3 regions of the Plantactinospora sp. WMMB782 genome follow, and region 1 is predicted to be linked to each of the others. Evidence: riboswitches for the same ligand, from Rfam matches in the RefSeq annotation. Region 1 holds a riboswitch; each other region holds the start of a gene.
The links. A riboswitch is a leader RNA that binds a small molecule or an ion and turns the genes downstream of it on or off. The one in region 1 is predicted to bind cobalamin.
Positions count from the first base shown of each region.

Region 1 (6,938 bases):
ACCGCGCGGCCGGCATTGAGCATATCGCCGAGGACGATGTCCTCCTTGGTGCCGGCATAGCGGAACAGTGACCGCGGCGAGATGCCGGCCTCGGCGGCGATCTGGTCAGTGGTGGTGGCGTCGAAGCCCTGATTCACGAAGAGCCGCATGGCGGCTTCGCTGATTTCCCGTTCGACCGCGCGCCGGTTCCGTTCTCGCAGGCTGCCTCGTTCCACCATGCAACAACCATACCGCTTCTGGCAGAACAAGCTAATCTGGCAGACCGTGCCAACTTGGCGTAGGGTGCCGGGCATGACTGCTCCGCAGCACCATAACCAGACCGTCCTGATCACCGGCGCCAGCTCCGGCATCGGCGCGGCGTTCGCCCGCCGGCTCGCCGCCCTCGGCTCCGACCTGGTCCTCACCGCCCGCCGCGCCGACCGGCTGACCGCACTCGCCACCGAACTGCGTACAGCGCACGCCGTCAAGGTCACACCGATCCCGCTCGACCTAAGCATCGAGGCGCCCGGCGCCGCACTCGCCACCGAACTGAACCGGCGCGGCATCGCACTCACCGCCCTCATCAACAACGCCGGGCACGGAAGCTGGGGCCGCTTCCACGACGACGACCCAGCACGACTACGCCACATGATCGCGGTCGACGTGGGCGCGGTCGCCGACCTCAGCCGCGCCTTCATCAACCCGCTGCGCGAACGCGGCACCGGCTACCTGCTCAACATCACCAGCGTGGCGGCCTACGCCCCGGTACCAAACCAGGCCGCCTACTCGGCCGCGAAAGCGTTCGTCCTCAGCCTCACCGAATCGCTCTGGGCCGAGTCACGCGGCAGCGGCCTACGCGTGCTCGCCTTCGCGCCCGGTGTCACCCGCACCGAATACTTCGACGTCGTCGGCACCACCGACGCCACCGGCGGGGCCGCCTTCCAGACACCCGAGCAGGTGGTCACCGCCGCCCTGCGCGTCCTCGGGCGCCGCAACCCACCGCCGAGCGCGATCTCCGGCTGCGGCAACCAGGCACTCGCCCTCGCCAGCAGGCTCGTCACCCGGCGCCTCACGGTCACCCTCGCCGCAACCAACACCCTACGAAACCGGCAATGACGAGAGCGGGGGCCGAGGGTGCGTGGCGTACACGAGGCGGTGCGAGAGGGCAAGCGTGACCGGGAAGTCTCGGGCACCGCGCAGGTTGGACTGGTAGTCCATGCCACCAACGATGATCAACAGCCGGGGGTTGACCGACAGGACCGCGTTGCCGCCCCGGATCGCCGCCGCCCGCCAATCGGTGAGCGGGTCGCCGTCGCCCCAGGTGGGGGCCAGACCCTGACTGGGATCGGGGCGGATCTCGTTACGTAGCTCCGCGCCGATCACATGCGGCCGGTGCCGGTAGCGGGCCACCATGAACTTGCAGTCTTCGGTCCACGCGGACTCCGGGTACTGCGGGGTGTGCCACAACCCGTCGCCGTGCGCCTCGTCGCAGCACCAGTTGCCGCGGCTGCGATGGTTGTTCGGGATCACCATGAGCCCGTGGCGGCCGAGTTCGTCGACCACCGCGTCAAAGATCGGCAGTGCTTTTGAGCCGTAGTCCCAGCCGCCCATGCGTCTCCCGTCAACTCCCCGGCCGCGAGCGCGTTGATTCTCGCGGCGCCCTGCTGTAGGCGGTCCTCGGCTGGCGGGGAGATTTCGGCCAGAACGTGTTGTGGGTGGTCGTGATCCTGGGGGTGCCGGTGCTCGCAGGATGAGTCAGCTCGTGGCGAGCAGGCACCGTACTGTCGGAGTCCGCCGCGCGGTGGCACAGCCCTGAGACCGGGGGCGGGCCAACCCACCGATCTTGTCATCGCCGCGAATCCGTCTCGGTAGTAGCCGGAGCGACATCGGGTCGCCGACTCGTCGGTGACTGCCTCCGGGGAATTTCCGTCGTCCTGCCCGTACGATGGTCGGTGGTGCTGGTTCGTCCCGGTCGTGAGGCCGGGGCGTCGTAAGAGGGAACCCGGTGCAAGACCGGGACTGCCCCGCAGCGGTGAGTGGGAACGACCGCCGTCAACAGAGCACTGGACCGACTCCGGTCTGGGAAGCGACGGCCAGTAGGCGACCATCCGTGGTCACGCCCGCGAGTCCGAAGACCTGCCCGCACCGCGCACACCGCCGGTGTGCGCCGTCGACGGCCTCTCGGGAGGGTCGGGCGGAAGCCGGTGCCGCACCGTGCCCAGCCTTCCCCCTTTTTCCGGGTGTCCGTCGGACGCTTCGAGGGAAGGACACCGTCAGGTGAACACCGCATTCGGGCAGAGCACCGTGCTCGGCTATCCGCGCATCGGCGCGAACCGGGAGCTGAAGAAGGCCGTCGAGGCCTACTGGGCCGGGAGGATCGACGCCGCCGCGCTCGAGGAGACGGCAGCGGGCCTGCGGGCCGAGGTGTGGCAGACGCTGCGCAACGCCCGGCTGGACGCGATCCCGTCCAACACGTTCTCCTACTACGACCACGTGCTGGACACCGCCGTCGCCGTCGGCGCGGTCCCGGACCGGTTCGCCCGGCTCGGCCTGTCCGAGCTGGACACCTATTTCGCGATGGCCCGGGGTGTGGACGCCGAGCCGGCGCTGGAACTGACCAAGTGGTTCGCCACCAACTACCACTACCTGGTGCCGGAAATCGACCCGGACACCACGTTCACGGCGAATCCCGCCAAGGCGCTACGCGAACACGCCGAGGCCGCCGCGCTGGGCATCAGCACCCGTCCGGTGCTGGTCGGTCCGGCCACGTTCCTGCTGCTGGCCAAGGGTGCCAACCCGTTCGCCCGGCTCGACGACCTGGTCGGCACCTACGCCGCGATCCTCGACGCCCTCGCCGAGGCCGGCGTCGCCTGGGTGCAACTGGACGAGCCCGGCTACGTCGCCGACCGCAGCCCGGCCGAGATCGACGCGCTGCGGCGGGCGTACACCCGGCTCGGCCAGATGAAACACCGTCCGCAGATCTTCGTCGCCAGCTACTTCGGTGAACTCGGCGACGCCCTGCCCGCACTGCTGGACACCCCGGTCGAGGCGATCGGCATCGACCTGGTCGCCGGGCCGGGCAACCTGGAACGACTCGCCGCCGCCGGACCGCTGCGGGGCAGGACGATCGTGGCCGGGCTGGTCGACGGCCATAACATCTGGCGTACGGACCTGCGCGCGGCCGTGGTCACCGGGGCGACCGTCGCCGGGCTGGCCGACCACGTCGCCGTCTCCTCGTCCTGCTCGCTGCTGCACGTGCCGGTCGACCTGTCCGTCGAGACCGACCTCGACCCCGACCTGCACGCCCGGCTCGCGTTCGCCCGGCAGAAGGTCGACGAGGTCGTCCTGCTCGGCCGGGCCCTCCGCGACGGCTCCGCACACCTGCCCGCACCACTACCAGCCGTCCCCGCAGCGTGGCGGCATGACGATGTCCGGACCCGGCTCGCCGCACTTCGACCGACCGACCGGCAACGGGGCGACTACGCCACCCGGGCCGAGCGTCAGCAGCAGCGGCTGAACCTGCCGGAACTGCCCACCACCACCATCGGCTCGTTCCCGCAGACCGCCGAACTGCGCAAGGCTCGTGCCGCACTCCGCACCGGCACTCTCGACGATGCCGGGTACGCCGAGCGGATGCGCGCCGAGATCGAGCACGTGATCCGGCTTCAGGAAAAACTGGGTCTGGACGTGCTCGTGCACGGCGAGCCGGAACGCAACGACATGGTGCAGTACTTCGGCGAGCAACTCGACGGGTTCGCCGCCACCGCGCACGGCTGGGTCCAGTCGTACGGCTCCCGCTGCGTCCGCCCGCCGATCATCTACGGCGACGTTGCCCGCAAGGCCCCGATGACCGTCGCCTGGTCGACGTATGCCCAGTCCCTGACGGGCAAACCCGTCAAGGGCATGCTCACCGGACCGGTCACCATCCTGGCCTGGTCCTTCGTCCGCACCGACCAGCCCCTCGCCGCCACCGCCGACCAGGTCGCCCTCGCCCTACGCGACGAGTGTCACGACCTGGAGGCCGCTGGCATCCGGGTGATCCAGGTCGACGAACCGGCGCTCCGGGAGACCCTGCCGCTGCGCACGGCAGATCAGCCGGCGTACCTGGACTGGGCTGTCGGTGCCTTCCGGCTGGCGACCAGCGGCGTCGCCGACGACACCCAGATCCACACCCACCTCTGCTACTCCGAGTTCGGCGAGGTGATCACCGCGATCGACGCCCTCGACGCCGACGTGACCAGCATCGAGGCGTCCCGCTCCAAGATGGAGGTCCTCGACGATCTCGCCGCGATCGGCTACCGCCGGGGCGTCGGCCCCGGGGTGTGGGACATCCACTCCCCCCGGGTGCCGCCGCACGACGAGGTCGTCGAATCGCTGCGCCGGGCCGTCGCGGCCGTACCCGCCCAGCGTCTGTGGGTCAACCCGGACTGCGGGCTGAAGACGCGTGGCTACTCCGAGGTCGAGGCGTCGCTGCGGCACCTGGTCGCAGCCGCCGCCGAGGTCCGCGGCAACTGACAACACCATGCCGGGCGGGCCCTCCGCAGCGCCCGCCCGGCCTGATCCTGGAGTGTCATGTGAACGTCGAAACGACTGCTTTCCGCGCCGCGATCGAGGCGGTCCGCGCCGTCGAGCCACGCATCGCCGACGCGATCGTCGAAGAACTGCACGACCAGCGCGAGTCGCTGAAGTTGATCGCCAGTGAGAACTACGCCTCACCAGCCGTGCTGCTGGCCATGGGTAACTGGCTGTCCGACAAGTACGCCGAGGGCACCGTCGGCCGCCGCTTCTATGCCGGCTGCCGCAACATCGACACCGTCGAGGCGGTCGCCGTCGAGCACGCCAAAGCCCTCTTCGACGCCCCCTACGCCTACGTTCAACCGCATTCCGGCATCGACGCCAACCTCGTCGCGTACTGGGCGGTCCTCGCCGACCGGGTCGAGGTGCCGTACCTGAAGAAGTTCGGGAAGCGTCAGGTCAACGACCTCAGCGATGCCGAGTGGGCCGAGTTGCGCACCGCGTCGGGTAACCAGCGGATGCTCGGCATGTCCCTCGACGCCGGTGGACACCTGACCCACGGCTTCCGACCCAACATCTCGGGGAAGATGTTCGACCAGCGCAGTTACGGCGTCGACCCGGCCACCGGCCAGATCGACTACCCGGCGCTGCGGGAGATCGCCCGCGAGTTCAAGCCGTTGGTCATCGTGGGCGGCTATTCGGCGTACCCGCGGAAGGTCAACTTCGCGACGCTGCGGGAGATCGCCGACGAGGTCGGCGCGACGTTCATGGTCGACATGGCGCACTTCGCCGGCCTGGTCGCCGGCAAGGTCTTCACCGGCGACTACGATCCTGTCCCGCACGCGCACATCGTCACCACCACCACACACAAGAGCCTGCGTGGCCCGCGCGGCGGTGCGGTCCTGGCCCAGCCGGAACTGGCCGACCAGGTCGACCGTGGTTGCCCGATGGTCCTCGGCGGTCCGCTCGGCCACGTCATGGCGGCCAAGGCGATCGCGTTCGCCGAGGCCCGCCGGCCCGAGTTCGCCACCTACGCCCGGCAGGTCGTCGCCAACAGCCAGGCGCTCGCCGAGGGACTGCTCCGGCGCGACGTGCGGTTGGTCAGCGGCGGCACCGACAACCACCTGGTGCTCATCGACGTACACCCGTTCGGACTCACCGGCCGGCAGGCCGAGCAGGCGCTGCTGGACAGCGGCGTGGTCACCAACCGCAACGCCATCCCGCAGGACCCGAACGGCGCCTGGTACACCTCCGGCATCCGGATCGGGACCCCGGCTCTGACCAGCCGCGGCCTCGGCGTAGCCGAGATGGACCAGGTCGCCGACCTGATCCACACCGTACTGACCGGCACCGTTCCGGACGGGAGTTCCAAGGCCAGGTACCATCTCGACCCGGCTCTCGCCGACCGGGTGAGCAAGCAGGCCGCGGAGATCCTCGCCCCGTACCCGCTCTACCCCGCCGTCGACCTCGGCTGATGCTCGTGGTGCGGGTGGCCCCGACCGGGTCACCCGCACCAGGACGCAACCATCTTCCTCAGGACAGCCGGATCGGGGTCACGGCGGGGAGATCGAGGGTGCCTGGCCGGATCCGAAGCGCCAGCCTTCGACGGTGCCCTGGGCGGGGTTGTAGCTGGTGGCGCCGAGGGTGCTGTAGGACCAGGTGCCGCCGGGTGTGGCGTGCCAGTAGGACCAGTAGGCGCTGGCCGGCGGTGTGTTGACGCACGGTTCGGCGACCGGTGTCGGTCGTCCATTGATGCGGCAGATGAACGCGAGTCCCCAGCGTTGGGTGCCGGTGACGGTGTATCCGGCACCTTGCAGGGCGGCCAGGCCGGTGGGTGGGTCGCCGAGGTAGCAGGCGGTCTGGACGCCGAGCCCGAACGCGGTGAAGTCGACGACGACGGTGACCCCCGTGCCGGGGCCACAGGCGGCGGCGTGCGCCGGGCGGGGCGTCGGGTCGGCGGCGACCAGTCCGGCCGTGACGACGACGATGGCGATCAGCGCGGCGATGTGACGGCGGATCGGAATGTGCATCGGTGTACCTCCCGTGGTGGTCATCGGTGCGGACACGCCAGGGTCGGGGCGGCCGGGTGGGAGCCGGCGGCGGACAGGGTGGCGAAGCCGACACCCGCCAGCCCAGGGACGGTTTGAGCGGTGGCGCGGTTGGCGGTGGCGGGGTCGAGTCCGCCGTCGGTGTAGGCGATCGCGCCCCGGTCCGCTGCGGGTGCGGTGCAGGTTTGCTGGAGGCTGGTCAGGTACTGACGGGCGTGCAGCCAAGGTACGGCCCGGCCGGCAGCGGCGAGCGCCTGGGCGGCCAGTCCGGTGCTGTTGGCGTTGGCCACCCCGTCCGCAGCGAACGACCCGTCGTCGCCCTGCACGGATACGACCCATCGGGCCGCCGCGTGGGCGGCGAGGGGGCGATCGGCGGACAGTAGTGCCTGGATCGCC
Region 1 covers NZ_JBMHMC010000007.1:7,145,113-7,152,050, forward strand. Annotated here, with positions in the region: gene ACN28A_RS33915 (TetR family transcriptional regulator) at 1-293, opposite strand, end outside; gene ACN28A_RS33920 (SDR family NAD(P)-dependent oxidoreductase) at 292-1,095, shown strand; gene ACN28A_RS33925 (glycoside hydrolase family 5 protein) at 1,078-1,590, opposite strand; cobalamin riboswitch at 1,922-2,137, shown strand; gene metE (5-methyltetrahydropteroyltriglutamate--homocysteine S-methyltransferase) at 2,257-4,494, shown strand; gene ACN28A_RS33935 (glycine hydroxymethyltransferase) at 4,554-5,969, shown strand; gene ACN28A_RS33940 (hypothetical protein) at 6,048-6,524, opposite strand; gene ACN28A_RS33945 (peptidase) at 6,545-6,938, opposite strand, start outside.

Region 2 (6,938 bases), 1.2 Mb from region 1:
CCCGGGTTGCCCTTCGTCCCGTTGTTGGTCCGGGTGCCCTCGGCGGTCAGCAGCCGGCCCCGCTGCCAGTCGTCGATCGTCGGGGTCACCTCTCCGGCACCGTTCACGATCTGGGTGGTCATGTCGGCCGCCCACCGGATGCTCTGGTTGGTGCCCGGGATGACGGTACCGAGCAGCTCGCCGTCCGCGGTGCGCAGCCCGGGACCGTCCGGCTGGCCGCCGACCACCGTCGCCCAGGTCTCCAGCCCCGGCTCGGCCGGCACCACGTCGCCGACCATGCCACGCCCGGTGTCCACCCCGGTGTATCCGCCGTAGACCACCTCACCGGTGCGGGCGTCCCGCAGCGCGTAACCGTACGGCGCGCCGGAGGCGCCCTCGTGCACCATGAAGATCTCCAGCCCGGGACGGGCCGGGTCGATGTCGGTGACGTGCAGGGCGTCGCCGTGTCCCACCTTCGCCCGGGCACCCGGGTTGGCGCTGCCCGGCGGCAGGATGCCGTAGGAGCTGTAGAGCAGGCTGCCGTCGTGGTCGATGGTGGCGCCGCCGTAGACGATCTCCTGCCTACCGTCGGCGTCCACGTCGGCGACGGAGAGCGAGTGCGCGCCCTGGGTGGTCAGGGTGCCGTACTCCGGGTCGGTTCCCTCCCGGCCGTGCGGGCCGTCGTTGAACGGGTTCGACATCGGCACCCAGCCGCTGTCGACGTACCAGTCCTCGCGCAGTCGCCGGCCGTCCCAGCGGTACGCCACAAGGGTCGCCCGGGTGTAGTAGCCCCGGGCGAAGACCGCCGACGGGTGCCTGCCGTCCAGATAGGCCACCCCGGCCAGGAAACGGTCGACCCGGTTGCCCGGCTCGATCCGGCTCATCGCGTAGTCGCCCCACATCAGCCCGTCGTCGTGCCGGCCGGGCTTGTAGCGGACCGTCTGCAACTCGCGGCCGGTCGCCCCGTCGAAGACGGTCAGGTACTCCGGCCCGTCCACTACGAAACCCTGGAACGACCGCAGCACGTTGCGGGTGCTGCGGGCCGGGGCATAGACGTCGAGGAAGTGGTCGACGAGCGCCTCGGCGTCGGGGCGGGACAGCGGGTAGCTGTAGGTCGGGGCGATCCCGAAGGCCTGTTCCAGGGTCGCCGGCCAGCGCCCGGCCACCACCTCCGGGTGCCGGTGCCAGCCGAGGAAGAGGTCGACGAGCTTCTGCCGGTACTCCTCCGGGCTGAGCCGGTAGTCGTCGGTGTGCGCGTACCCGGCCCGGACGTCCTCGCGGGGCATCGTCACGTACCGCTCGGAGACCACCCGGCCGTGCCTGTCGTACCGGGTGACCTTGCTGCCGGGAGCGGTCTTCAGCATCATCTCGGCGCGGTTGTCGCCGTCGAAGTCGTAGACCAGGAACTGCGTGTAGTGCGCCCCGGCCCGGATGTTGACCCCGAGCGAGACACGGTGCAGCAGGGTGCCGTCGAGTTCGTAGGTGTCGAGGTAAACCTCGCCGGTGTAGCCGACCTGGGAGACGTCCTTGGAGTTCGACGGGTCCCACTTGACGACGTACTCGTACTGCCCGTCGCCGTCGACGTCGCCGACGCTCATGTCGTTCGCCGAATAGGTGTACGCCTCGCCGGTCGGGGTCACCCCGTCGGCCGGCTTGCGCAGCGGCAGGTCGCGGTGGCCCTCGGCCCACGGCCTGACGGCGGCACTCCGGGCACCCGTCCGGCCCCGGACGACCGGCGCGACCTGGTAGCCGGCGGTGGCGGTGCCGGCCCGGTCGAGGTAGTTGGTGCTGTCGGTGACGGTGCCGATCCGCCGCCCGTCCCGGTAGACCGCGAAGTCGGTGCCGGTCAGGCCGGCAGCGCCGTGCCCGGTCGCCTCGGCGCCGAGCAGCCGCCAGCTGAGGAAGACTCCGTCGGTGGTGGGGACCGCGACGAGGCCGCGGTCGAGCCGTTCGAGGCGGGGTCCGGTGCCGGGCTGCCCGCCGCCCGGCCGGGCGGAGACCGCCGCCGGACTGCCGACCAGCAGGACGGTCACCGAGATGCCCGCGACGAGTGCCCGGGACAGCACGGCGATCGGCCGGCCTCCCCTGGTTCGAGATGTCATGGGTCTCCAATGTGGGGTTCGACCCGATCCTGCGGGTGGGGCGGCGTGCGACCGGGCTGAAACGATACAACTCCCCGAGAATTCTCGATGTCCGGCGAACTTGTCAAGGTGGGACGACGGTCGGGATGCCGGGTACGGCCACCGGGGTACCGCCTGGCGCCTCGTCTTCGGAGGTGGACTGGGGGTAACCCTCTGGTGTGGCCTGATCACGGTTCGAGGCGCTGTGACATGGCACCGGCATCGTTGGGCGGACGGCCGGCCAACCACGTGAGCGACCCGGCGGCCGAGCGGGGGTGGTCGGCGCGGAGACTGTCGAGCTGGGTGCACAGGCGGGGCAGCTCGACAGTCTCCCCGGCGAGTCTCCCGGCTCCGCACCCGACGCCGGGAGATCGCCGGCGCAGATACCTGGAAGTACCGGTTACCCGATCAACCTTCGAAGTCAGTGCACTAGCGCGGTACGCCGCGGACGGCGAGTTCGAACTCGGGGCGGCGCAACGAGGCACCGAAGACCGGACCACCCGGTTCGAGCAGCCGGCCCGCACCGAGGCTGTCCAGCAGGACGGCGTCGTACCCGATCCGCTCGACGACCTCGGCGACCAGGTCCGCCGCACCCTTGTCGTCGGCGGCCACCCCGAGTGCGCGCCGCTCCGGGTGCCCCGCCGGTCGGCGCTCCTCCTCGAGTTGGTGGTAGCCGGCGTGGTTGAAGGTCTTCACCACCGTCGACCGGTCCAGCCGGTGCGCCACGATCTCGCTGCTGCCGTACCGGGGATCCTCGAAGAGCGCCTGTACGCCGTCGGTCGGCGGCCAGTAGTTCATCGTGTCGACGACCAGCTTGCCGGCGACCAGTCCCGGGTCGAAGTCCGCGAACCGGTGCAACGGGATCGCCAGCACCACGAGGTCGGCATCCCGTACCGCGTCGGCGGCCCAGCGCGGCTCGGCGCCCGGCACCAGGATCTGGGTGATCAGGGCGATCCGCTCCGGGTCACCGGAGGCGGCGATGGTCACCGGATGACCGGCGGCGACGGCGACCCGGGCGATCACCGGCCCGACGTGTCCGGCGCCGAGTACGGCGATCCGGGGCAGCTGCGATCCGGTCATGACCGGGGAGTTCCCACCGCGCGGGTGGGGGCGTGGTGGCGGCGCGGGCCGTCTCGCAGTTCCCGCACGGCCGCCCCCCATCTCGTTGACGCGTCAATAATAACGGCGCTCCCGGGCCGGTCCGCCGCTATCCCGGGTCCGGCCGCTCGGCGAGGTCCGGGTCCGGCCGCTCGGCGAGGGCCGGCGCGGTGAACCGGAGCAGCCACTCCGGGCCGCGCCCGGTCAGCCGGACCACCGCCAGCGGCGCCACCTCCAGTCGCCAGAACACCGCGACAGGCAGCCGCAGGGCGCGGACCAGCGCCGCCCTGACCACCACCGGATGCGTGACGGCGACGATCCGCCCGCCCCGGTCGCGCTGCCCGGTGAGCCAGCGGCCGACCCGGTCGAGCAGCGACTCGACCGACTCGCCGCCGTGTGGAGCCGCGTGCGGCGTACCGAGCCAGTCCCGCACGGCGTCCGGCTCCCGGGCCACCACCTCGGCCAGCGGCAACCCGGTCCACCGGCCGTAGTCGCAGTCCGCCAGTCCGGGCTCGGCGGTCGGGCGCAGGCCCAGCGCGTACGCGGTCTGCCGGCCGGCCTCGGCCGGAGTGCTGAGGCAGGCGTCGATCCGGTCGCCGAACGGCCCGCGCCGCCCCGGCCCGGTGCCGGCCAGCGCGCGGGCCGCCGCCAGGCCGCCCCGATCCAGGCCCTCGCCGCCGCCGCCGAAGACCGCGCGGCGCAGCGCGGCGGTGTGGGCGTGGGCGACCAGGTGCAGGTCGGTCGGGCTCACCGCCCGGCCGGGGCCCGCACATCCTCCGGCAGGCCCGCGGAGCGCACCGGTCCATCGGGTGCCGGCCGGCGATCCCGGTCCCGCCGCCATCCGAGTGAGATGGCGAAGAGCAGGCCGATCCCGGTCCAGAGCACCAGCTGGGTGCCGAGGGAGGCGAGCCGGAACTCCCAGAGCAGGGTCGCCGGGAAACCGTCCGGCACCTCCGCGAAGGACGGCAGCACGGTGTAGCCGACCGCCGTGACCAGCAGGAAGCCGCCGACCGCCGCGGCGGCCCGGATCGGGTACGAGGCGCGTCCGGGGACCGAGCGGTGGGCGAGGGCGCCGGCCCAGACCGCCACCAGGCCGAGCAGCACCAGCAGCAGGTAGCTGCCGGTCCGCTGGTCGATGGTGTCCGGGTTGCCGACCGCCGGCGGGTTCGGCGGGTACTTGACGAACGGCACGACGACCACGCCGAGCAGCGCCGCACCGGCCAGCAGCAGGGCCGCCCGGCCGTCGTCGGCGGTGCGGAGTCGACGGCGCAGCAGGACGTACCCGGTGGCGAGCAGGCCGCCCATCGCGACACCGAACAGCCCGGTCGCCAGAAAGAGACCGGCGCGCTGGCCGTCCCGGCCGACCAGTTCCTCGGCGTGGTGGTCGGCCTCGACCCCGGGTGCGGAATGGGTCGCCTGTTCCTCGATCGCGATCGCGGCATCGATCCGCGGCTCGCCGACGAGGTAGGCGAAGGTGCCGGCGATCAGACCGGCGACCAGGCCTGCGAGCAGGCCACGCAGCAGTACGGACAGGAACGTCGGCACGGCGGGCAGCCGGTCAGTGGCAGGGTACGCCGAGCAGGTGCCGACCGTCGTGCGTCAGCTCGTGCAGGAACATGCCGCTGCGCGAGACCGCGCCCTGGTCGAACGCGACCAGGTAGGCCAGCAGGGCGAGTACGGCGACGACGGCGAGGGCGGTCCACAGTAGCCGGGCGGAGCCGGCCGGCTGGACGAGCGGGCGGGCGGGGGCAGGACTGGACATGCGCGAAGTACCTCCTCGGGGATGACGCGTCCCCGTCGACAGGCTGCGACGACCGAGCGTCCTGGCTCGCGGCACCCCGACCGGGGTCGGGACCGCTCACAGTGGCGCGACCGCACCGGATTCCCACCGGCTTCCCTCATGTCGCCGCAGATGGCGAGTCGACGGTAGCCGGACGACGTCAGGCCGGTCAACCGGCCCACGACCACGACCGGGCCCGGCACCGGACCGGTGTCGGCGGTCACGGCCCGGCGGGCGCGGGGTTGTCCCGGCCGGAGGGTGCCGATACCGTCGCGCCGTGACGAACCGGGTGCTGCTGCTCGGCGGCACCGCCGAGGCGCGGGAACTGGCCGCCGCGCTGGTCGGTCGGCCCGACACCATGGTGGTCTCCTCGCTGGCCGGGCGGGTCGCCGACCCCCGGCTGCCGCTCGGCGAGGTCCGGATCGGCGGGTTCGGCGGGCCGGAGGGGCTCGCCCGCTGGCTGGTCGAGCACGCCGTCGACGCACTCGTCGACGGCACCCACCCGTACGCCGCCCGGATCCGCTCCTCGGCGGTGCTGGCTGCCGGGTCGACCGGGGTCCCGTACCTGCGGTTGGAGCGTCCCGGTTGGACGGCGGGCCCCGGGGACCGGTGGCACCGGGTACCGGATCTCGCCGCCGCCGCCGACCTGGTGCCCCGGCTCGGTCGCCGGGCCTTCGTCACCACCGGGCGGCAGGGGCTGGCCGCCTTCCTGCACCTGACCGGCGTCGAGCTGCTGGTCCGGGTGGTGGACGAGCCGACCGTCCCGTTGCCGGGCAACGTCACGCTGCTGCGCGACCGCGGTCCCTACCAGCTGGCGGCGGAACGGGAACTGCTGCTCGCGCACCGGATCGACGTGCTGGTCAGCAAGGACAGCGGCGGGACGTACACGATGGCGAAGCTGGCCGCCGCCCGCGAGCTGGGGCTGCCGGTGGTGCTGGTGGACCGGCCGGCGCCGATCGCCCTGCCGGCCGTGGCCGCCGAGGTGGCCGCCGCACTGGCCTGGCTGGAGACGGTACTGGCGCCGGCCCGCCCCGACGCGCCGCCGACCGCCCCGGCCGACGGTGGTGCGACCGTCGGCGTCCCGGCCGACGGCGGTCAGCCGGGATAGCTGCGGGGGGTCCAGACCACCGTCGAGCCGTCCGCCCGCCGGTCGGTGCGGGTGGTGGAGGAGCCGACTATCAGCAGGCATCGCATGTCCACGTCAGCCGGATCGAGTTCGGCGAGCGCGACGACGGTGATCCGCTCCCCCGGCCGGCCCACGTCCCGGGCTATCACCACCGGCGTCTCGGCTGCGCGGTGCCGGAGCAACACGTGCCGGGCCGCCTCGACCTGCCAACGCCGGCTGGCCGAGGCCGGGTTGTAGAGCGCCAGCACCAGATCGGCGGCAGCCGCCCCGGCCAGCCGCTGCTCGATCACCGCCCACGGCTTGAGCCGGTCCGAGAGCGAGAGCACCGCGAAGTCGTGACCGAGCGGGGCACCGATCCGGCTGGCCGCCGCCTGCGCGGCGGTCAGTCCGGGTAGCACCCGCACCGGGACGGCACCGAACCGCTCGTCCGAGGTGGCCACCTCGAGCACCGCGGTGGCCATCGCGAAGACTCCCGGATCGCCGGAGGAGACCACGGCCACCCGGGCACCGGCCAGGGCGAGTTCCAGGGCGTGCCTGGCCCGGTCGAGTTCGACCTGGTTGCCGGAGGTGTGCCGGTGCTGTCCGGGGCGGTGCGGCACCCGCTCGACGTACGGGCCGTAGCCGACCAGGTGCTCCGCCTCGCGCAACGCCTGACGGGTCTCCGGGGTCAGCCAGCCGCTGCCGGCGGGGCCGAGGCCGACCACGGTCACCGCGCCGACCGGCGGCCCGACACCAGCGGCCGGCACCCCGACACCGCTGTCCGGATCGGCGCCACCCTCCCCTTCCGCGCCACCCTTCCCTTCGGACCCGTCAGGGCGGGCGGCCGGACCAGTGC
Region 2 covers NZ_JBMHMC010000007.1:5,941,815-5,948,752, reverse strand. Annotated here, with positions in the region: gene ACN28A_RS28580 (rhamnogalacturonan lyase) at 1-2,081, opposite strand, end outside; gene ACN28A_RS28575 (NADPH-dependent F420 reductase) at 2,529-3,179, opposite strand; gene ACN28A_RS28570 (histidine phosphatase family protein) at 3,307-3,948, opposite strand; gene ACN28A_RS28565 (CbtA family protein) at 3,945-4,742, opposite strand; gene ACN28A_RS28560 (CbtB domain-containing protein) at 4,756-4,959, opposite strand; cobalamin riboswitch at 4,994-5,136, opposite strand; gene ACN28A_RS28555 (cobalt-precorrin-6A reductase) at 5,255-6,085, shown strand; gene ACN28A_RS28550 (precorrin-2 C(20)-methyltransferase) at 6,073-6,938, opposite strand, start outside.
Region 2: it holds a riboswitch for cobalamin, as region 1 does, so the genes downstream of both, ACN28A_RS28560 (CbtB domain-containing protein) here and metE (5-methyltetrahydropteroyltriglutamate--homocysteine S-methyltransferase) in region 1, are expected to answer to the same signal.

Region 3 (6,938 bases), 130 kb from region 1:
GGCCGCCCGCAACGCCTGGATGCCGAGCCTCGTCGAGCCCGACGAGTACGTGCTGTTCGGCGCCCTGGTGCAGGTCAACGGACTGCTGTTCCAGGCGGTGGGTGGCCTGGCCGGAGCGGCCGCGGTGACCCTGTTCGGCTGGCGCTGGGCCTTCGTCATCAACGCGGCGTCATTCGCCGTCTCCACCCTGTGCACCCTGCGCGCCCGAGGCGGCCAGCGTCACGGCGACACCGGCAGCGCCCGGAAGGACGGCATCCTGACCGCCCTCGTCGCCGGCATCCGACACGCGCTGCGGCACCGGCAGATCCGCGCCCTGCTGGCCGTCGAGGCCGTGTTCTGCCTCGGCCTCGGCGCGACGATCGTCACCATGACCTTCCTCGCCACCCGCACCTACCAGCTCGGCAACGGGGGCGTCGGCTGGTTCTACGCCGTGCAGGGGGTCACCGGAGCCGCCGTCCTGCTGGCGGCCGCCGCCCGCATCCAACGGCTGCCCGCCCGGGGGCAACTGACGGTACTCGGCCTCTCCTGCCTCTGCGAGGGCCTGGCCACCAGCGCGTTCGGGCTGGCACCCGTGGTCGGCTTCGCCCTCGCCTGCTGGGCCGTCGCCGCCGCCGCCGACGTCCTGTACGGTCCGGTGGCCATCGCCGTCCTGCTGCGCCACGCCGACAACGCGATGCGCGGCCGGCTCATGTCCCTGTGGACCGCCACCGCCACCGCAGCCCTGGCCCTGTCGTCCCTGGTCGGCGGCATCCTGGTGGACCGGCTTCCGCCCGGACTCGTCGCCGTCGGAGCCGGCCTGCTGATGGCGGTCGCCGGCGGAACGTGGTTGGTGCTGCTCGGCCGAGGCCAGCTCGACACGTCCGTTCAGCCGTGAACGGCGGCGGCGCGGCCACCCTCCGCTTCCGCCGACCGCGCCGCCCGCGCCAAGCCGCCCTTCGCCTCTGCGTGGGGCCCTCCGCCTCTGTCCGGGGCGGGGACATCCCGGGGCTGCGCGCCGCGCTGTCCCGCGTCGGCCGGCCCGCACACCACGGTGGTTCCCGACGTGACCCGCGCCTCGCCGGATGCCGCCCGGACGGGACTCCCCACCGGGGCGATTAGCATGGGCCCCGCCGTGGTGTTCGGGAAGCCGGTGTGAAACCGGCGCGGCCCTCGCCACTGTGAACGGGACAGCCGTCGGCCCTCGTCGGGCAACGAGGTCACTGGGCGCGATTCGCCTGGGAAGGCCGGCCGGCGGCGCACCGCCCGTCAGCCAGGAAACCGGCCACGGCACCGACGACCCGTCCACGAGGTGCTGGAAGGCGGTCTGCGATGCGCGTGCGCGCTGTGCGGTCCCTCATGTCCTGGCGCGTTGCCGCGCCACTGTCCGTCATGCTCGTCGCCCTGTCCGGCTGTGCCGGCGGCGACGCCGAACCCGAGGCGGGCTCCGGCAGCGGCGCGGCCACCGTCACCAACTGCGGTGTCGGGGTACCGACCGGTACCCCGCCCGCCAGGATCTTCGCGGCGTTCCACAACGGCGTGGAAGCGGTGTACGCGCTCGGCGCCGGCGACAGGCTGGTCGGAGCCGCCTACCTCGACAATCCGCTGCTGCCCGAGTACGCCGCGCAGTTCCAGCCGAAGGAGCAGAAGCCGACGTACTACCCGGAGGAGTACCCGAGCCGCGAGGAGGTGCTGCGGCTCGACCCGGACTTCGTCGTCTCCGGCTTCACCGGCGCCTTCACCACCGAGGGCCTGGGCACCCGGGCCGAGCTGGAGAAGATCGGCATCGGCTCGTACCTGTTCACCCAGTACTGCCCGACCACGGACGGGCAGGGCCAGAAGTCGCTGGCCGACAACGACGTCTCGCTCGACGGCGTCTACGGCGACCTGACCGACCTGGGGCGGGTTCTCGGAGCGACGTCTCGCGCCGAGGCGCTGGTCGCCTCGATGAGGAAGACCGTCGCCGACGTCGAGAGCAGGCTCACCGGGGTGCGGCGGCCTACGGTGGCGATGCTGAACCGGCCCGGCGGTGGCGAGTTGCGTGTCTTCGGCACCGAGGACGTGGCCACCACGATCATCGAGAAGGCCGGCGGCACCCAGGTCTTCGCCGACGTACCCGGCCGGCTGGCCCGGATCGGCACCGAGGAGCTGATCAAGCGCAAGCCGGAGGTGATCGTGGTGCCGGCCTGCTGCGGCGCCGACATCGGCCCGGACGGCGCGCAGAGCGTGATCGACGGGCTCAGGTCCGACCCGGCGCTGGCGAACGTACCGGCGATCCGGAACGGCCGGATCTACGCGGTGACGTTCGCCGAGATCACGCCAGGGGTGCGCAACGCCGACGCGGTGGCGACCCTGGCGAAGCTGCTGCACCCGGAACGGTTCTGAACGCTCGGGCTGCCGGGCTGGCCGGGGCGGTCGTCGTGCTGACGGCGGCCGTGTGCGGGTCCCTGCTGGTCGGCAACGAGACGATCGGCCCGGGCACGGTCCTCGACACCCTGCTGCGTCCGGACGGCTCGGACGCGCAGCGGATCGTGCAATACCTGCGGATCCCCCGTACCCTCGTCGGGATCTTCGCCGGTGCGGCCCTCGGCGTCGCGGGCGGCCTGTTGCAGGGTCTGACCCGCAACGCGCTGGCCGGGCCGGAGGTGCTCGGGGTCAACGCGGGCGCCGCGCTCAGTGTGGTGCTGGGGATCTCCGTGTTCGGCGTGCACACCTTCGGCGGCTGGGTGTGGTTCTCCTTCGCCGGGGCGGCGCTGGCCGGCGCCGGGGTGTACGCGTTGAGCTCGCTGGGTCGCGGCGGGGCCACCCCGGTGAAGCTGGCGCTGGCCGGTGCGGCCGCGACCGCCCTGCTCGGCGGGCTGACCACGGCGCTGACGCTGCTGGACGTCAACACGTTCAACTCCTACCGGTACTGGTCGGTGGGCGCGCTGACCGCGGCGGACATCTCGGTGATCGGAGCCGCGCTGCCGTTCCTCGCCGCCGGGGCGGTGCTGGCGGCGATGTCGGTGCGGGCGCTGGACGCCATCGCGCTCGGCGACGACATGGCCCGTTCGCTCGGGCAGCGGCTGGCCGCCGGCCGGGCGACCGCGGCCCTGGCGGTGGTGCTGCTCGCCGGCACGGCGGTGGCCCTGGCCGGTCCGATCGCGTTCGTCGGGCTGACGGTGCCACACATGGCGCGGGCGCTGGTCGGGCCGGCGCACCGGTGGCTGCTGCCGTACGCGGCGGTGCTGGCGCCGGTGGTGCTGCTCGCCGCCGACGTGCTCGGCCGGGTGGTGGCCAAGCCACAGGAGTTGCAGGCCGGGATCGTCACCGCGATCGCCGGCGCGCCGTTCTTCGTCGCCCTGGTACGCCGCCGCAGGCTGGCCGAGCTGTGAAAGTCCTGCGGATCGCCGGCCGCTCGGCGCGGGTCGATGCGCGGGCCGTCGCGGTCACCGTGGTCGCGCTGGTCGTCGCCCTGACCGCGATGGTGGCCTCGCTGACCCTGGGTGATTACCCGCTGCCGGTCTCCGACATCCTCGCCGTGCTTTCCGGCGGCCCGGGCACGACCCGCCGCAGTTCCTACGTGATCCTTCACCTACGGCTGCCCCGCGCGCTCGGCGCGATCGCCGTCGGTGCCGCGTTCGGCCTGGCCGGGGCGATCGTGCAGCGCGTGGTACGCAACCCGCTGGCCAGCCCGGACATCATCGGTATCAACGCCGGCGCGGGCACCGTGGCGGTCTTCCTGGTCGTGATCGTCGCCGCCCGCCCGGCCACCGTCGCACTCGGCGCGCTGACCGGCGCCCTGGCCACCGCCGTGGCGATCTATCTGCTGTCCCGGCGCCGTGGCGTCACCGGGTACCGGCTCGTGCTGGTCGGCATCGGAATCACCGCGATGCTCACGTCGGTCACCGCGTACCTGCTCAACACCGCCAACGTCTACACCGCCGAGCAGGCCGCGGTCTGGCTCTCCGGCAGCCTTGCCGGCCGGTCCTGGGGGCACGTACTGCCGGTGGTGCTCGCGGTGGCGGTGCTGCTGCCGGTGGCGTTGCGGCTGGCCGCGTCGCTGCGCGCCCTCGAACTCGGCGACGACCTGGCCCTCGCCCTGGGTACCCGAGCCGAACCGGCCCGGGTCGGGCTGCTCGCCACGGCGGTCGTCCTAGCGGCCGTGGCGACGGCGGCGGCCGGCCCGATCGCGTTCGTCGCCCTGGCCGCGCCGCAACTGGCCCGCCGCCTCGTCCGCGAGCGCGGCCTCGCCCTGGTCACCTCGGCCGCGGTCGGTGCCGCGCTGCTGGGCTGCGCGGACCTGGCCGCCCGCCGGGTCCTCGCCCCGACCGAACTGCCCGTCGGGGTGCTCACCACGGTCCTCGGCGCCCCGCTGCTCGTCTGGCTGCTGGCCAGAGCCAACCGCGTCGGGAGGACAGAATGACCGAACTACGCGCCACCCGGCTCGGCCTCGGCTACCACGGCCGCACCGTGGTCACCGGCCTCGACCTGCGGATCGCGCCCGGCCGGATCACCGCCGTCGTAGGACCCAACGCCTGCGGCAAGTCCACGCTGCTGCGCGGCCTGGCCCGACTGCTCCGCCCGGACACCGGCACGGTGCTGCTCGACGGCCGCGACATCCACCGGCTGCCGACCCGCGAGGTCGCCGCCCGCATCGGCGTACTGCCGCAGCAGCCCGTCGCCCCGGACGGCATCACCGCCGGTGACCTGGTCGCCCGGGGACGACATCCGCACCAGACGTGGCTGCGGCAGTGGTCGGCCGCCGACGAACAGGCGGTCAGCACCGCCCTGGCCGCCACCGGCGTCACCGACCTGGCCGACCGACCCGTCGACGAACTCTCCGGCGGCCAGCGACAACGCGTCTGGATCGCCCTGGCCCTCGCCCAGGACACCGACCTGCTGCTGCTCGACGAACCGACCACCTTCCTCGACCTCGCCCACCAACTCGAGGTCCTCGACCTGCTCACCGACCTCAACACCGCCGGCCGCACGGTCGTCGCCGTGCTGCACGACCTCAACATGGCCTGCCGTTACGCCCACGAAATCGTCGCGATGCGCGACGGCGCCGTACTCGCCCAGGGTCCGCCCGCCGAGGTCGTCGACGCGCGACTGGTCGAGACGGTGTTCGGTGTACGGGCCCGCGTCATCGTCGATCCGACCACCGGAACACCACTCGTGCTGCCGGAGCCGCGCACCACCCGCTGACAGCTCCCGGCAGTCGCCCTGCCGCAATCTCCCCTCGGGAACAGGCGTCGATCGGGTAATTCAGCAAGCGATCCGTACGTAGCGACACGGGCCGGCACCGCCGTACTACACAATCTTGCCCTCCACATTTCGGCCCAGGTTCGGGTGGCCCGAGAGGCAGTAATGATCCCTGGTCGAGGGCGGTTTCGTACCGCTACTCACTGCTACCACCGAATGTGAGCCAGAGACGTTCGATCCACAGACACGCGGATGGCTGCCTCCACGTGACCGCCGATCCGTCATCAACGGTCAGGAGCGCCCAGCTGAGCGGATAACTGTTCGAGCCGTACGGCCAATACGGCGTACGCTGCCCGCCGTGCGTAGACCGCAGCCGACCGGCGTGCTGATGGACCTCGGCAACCTGCCCGAATACTGGGGAATGCTCGCCAGCGAGTTCCAGACGCTGGAGAGCCTCCCGGCACTGGCCGAGGCGCGCCTGCTGTCCGATCGTGCCTTCGACGAGTCGCAGGTCGCCGGCCCCCGGACCTACATGGCGGTCGAGCGGTACCTCGGCGTGGCCAGGGACAACCACGAGGCGCTACTCGCGTTGCTGGAACATCGGGGCGCGACAGTGTGGGCGCCGTGGAGTCTGCTGCGGCCGATCTTCGAAGCGTCGTTCTTCGCGACCTGGATCATCGACCCATCCTCCGGGCGCGAGCGTCGCCTGCGCGGGCTACGCAGTGAGGTTCAGGACTTCTACCAGCGGCGTAAGCATCGGGCGGTGTTCAAGCGGCTGCCGCAGACACGGCGGCATGTTGAGGACGCCGAGCGCAAGGAGGAGCAGGGCCAGCTGGCCGTGTACCGGTCCGAGGCTGCCGCGCTCGGGGAGTCGTTCGACCGCGTGCACCAGAGGATCAATGTCGCCGAAGAACTGCTCAAACTGAACTTCGTGCGAGGCAAGGATGATTTCGCCGTGTTCCTGGAAGGTACCTGGCGGCTGCTGTCGGGCTTCGAGCACGGACTTGCCTGGGCCCTGCTGCGAGGCGCCGATCGTGGTGCGGAGACGGAGATCCCGGGCGGTAAGGGCGTGGTCTTGTCGATCAACGACAACGAGTTCGTAAATGCCGCCAAGGTGACCTATGCACTGCTAGCAACGGCCTGCCGACTACTCAAGAGCCGCCACCTGGAGTCAGACCGCCGGTGAGCAGCCGGCCTGCGGCTCAGGCGTAGCACATGGCCGACCGGTAGCCGATCCGAGAGAGCGGCGAAGCGCAGGGCATCGGGGCGATAGTTCAAGGCTTCTCCAAGCTGGCGGTCCCCCGCCGATCCGCTCCCACGCCACGGGCCGCAGGCTTCGTCGCGCCCCTGGAAACCGGTCCGAGTGGCGGTGATGTACTCGGCACGTGCCCGACTGGGCTGCTCACCCAGGAGCCAGATCAGCAACTTCGGGTCCGACTCGCGACGCTCGCGCACAGCGCGTTGGCGTAGTCCTAGTTTTGCCTGCACTCTGTCCGGACCATCAGGGCGAGGCCGGTGGTGGCGAGGAGGCCGGCTGCGGCGGGGATGAGGAAGACGAGGGGAAGGCCGATGGATGTGGCGCCGAGTCCTCCGGCGGCACCGCCGAGCGCGGAGGCGAGGGCGGTGGAACTGATGAAGATGGCTGAGGCGGTCGCGACGGCGGTCGGTAGTAGCTGCTGGGCGACGATGATCCCGAGGGCGGCGAACACACCCCAGACCGCGCCCATCAGGACCTGACCGGTGAACAGACCGGCGGCGGTGCCGGTGGTAGCGAAGCA
Region 3 covers NZ_JBMHMC010000007.1:7,279,820-7,286,757, forward strand. Annotated here, with positions in the region: gene ACN28A_RS34540 (MFS transporter) at 1-874, shown strand, start outside; cobalamin riboswitch at 1,096-1,280, shown strand; gene ACN28A_RS34545 (ABC transporter substrate-binding protein) at 1,369-2,361, shown strand; gene ACN28A_RS34550 (FecCD family ABC transporter permease) at 2,397-3,350, shown strand; gene ACN28A_RS34555 (FecCD family ABC transporter permease) at 3,347-4,381, shown strand; gene ACN28A_RS34560 (ABC transporter ATP-binding protein) at 4,378-5,163, shown strand; gene ACN28A_RS34565 (hypothetical protein) at 5,519-6,346, shown strand; gene ACN28A_RS34570 (MFS transporter) at 6,633-6,938, opposite strand, start outside.
Region 3: it holds a riboswitch for cobalamin, as region 1 does, so the genes downstream of both, ACN28A_RS34545 (ABC transporter substrate-binding protein) here and metE (5-methyltetrahydropteroyltriglutamate--homocysteine S-methyltransferase) in region 1, are expected to answer to the same signal.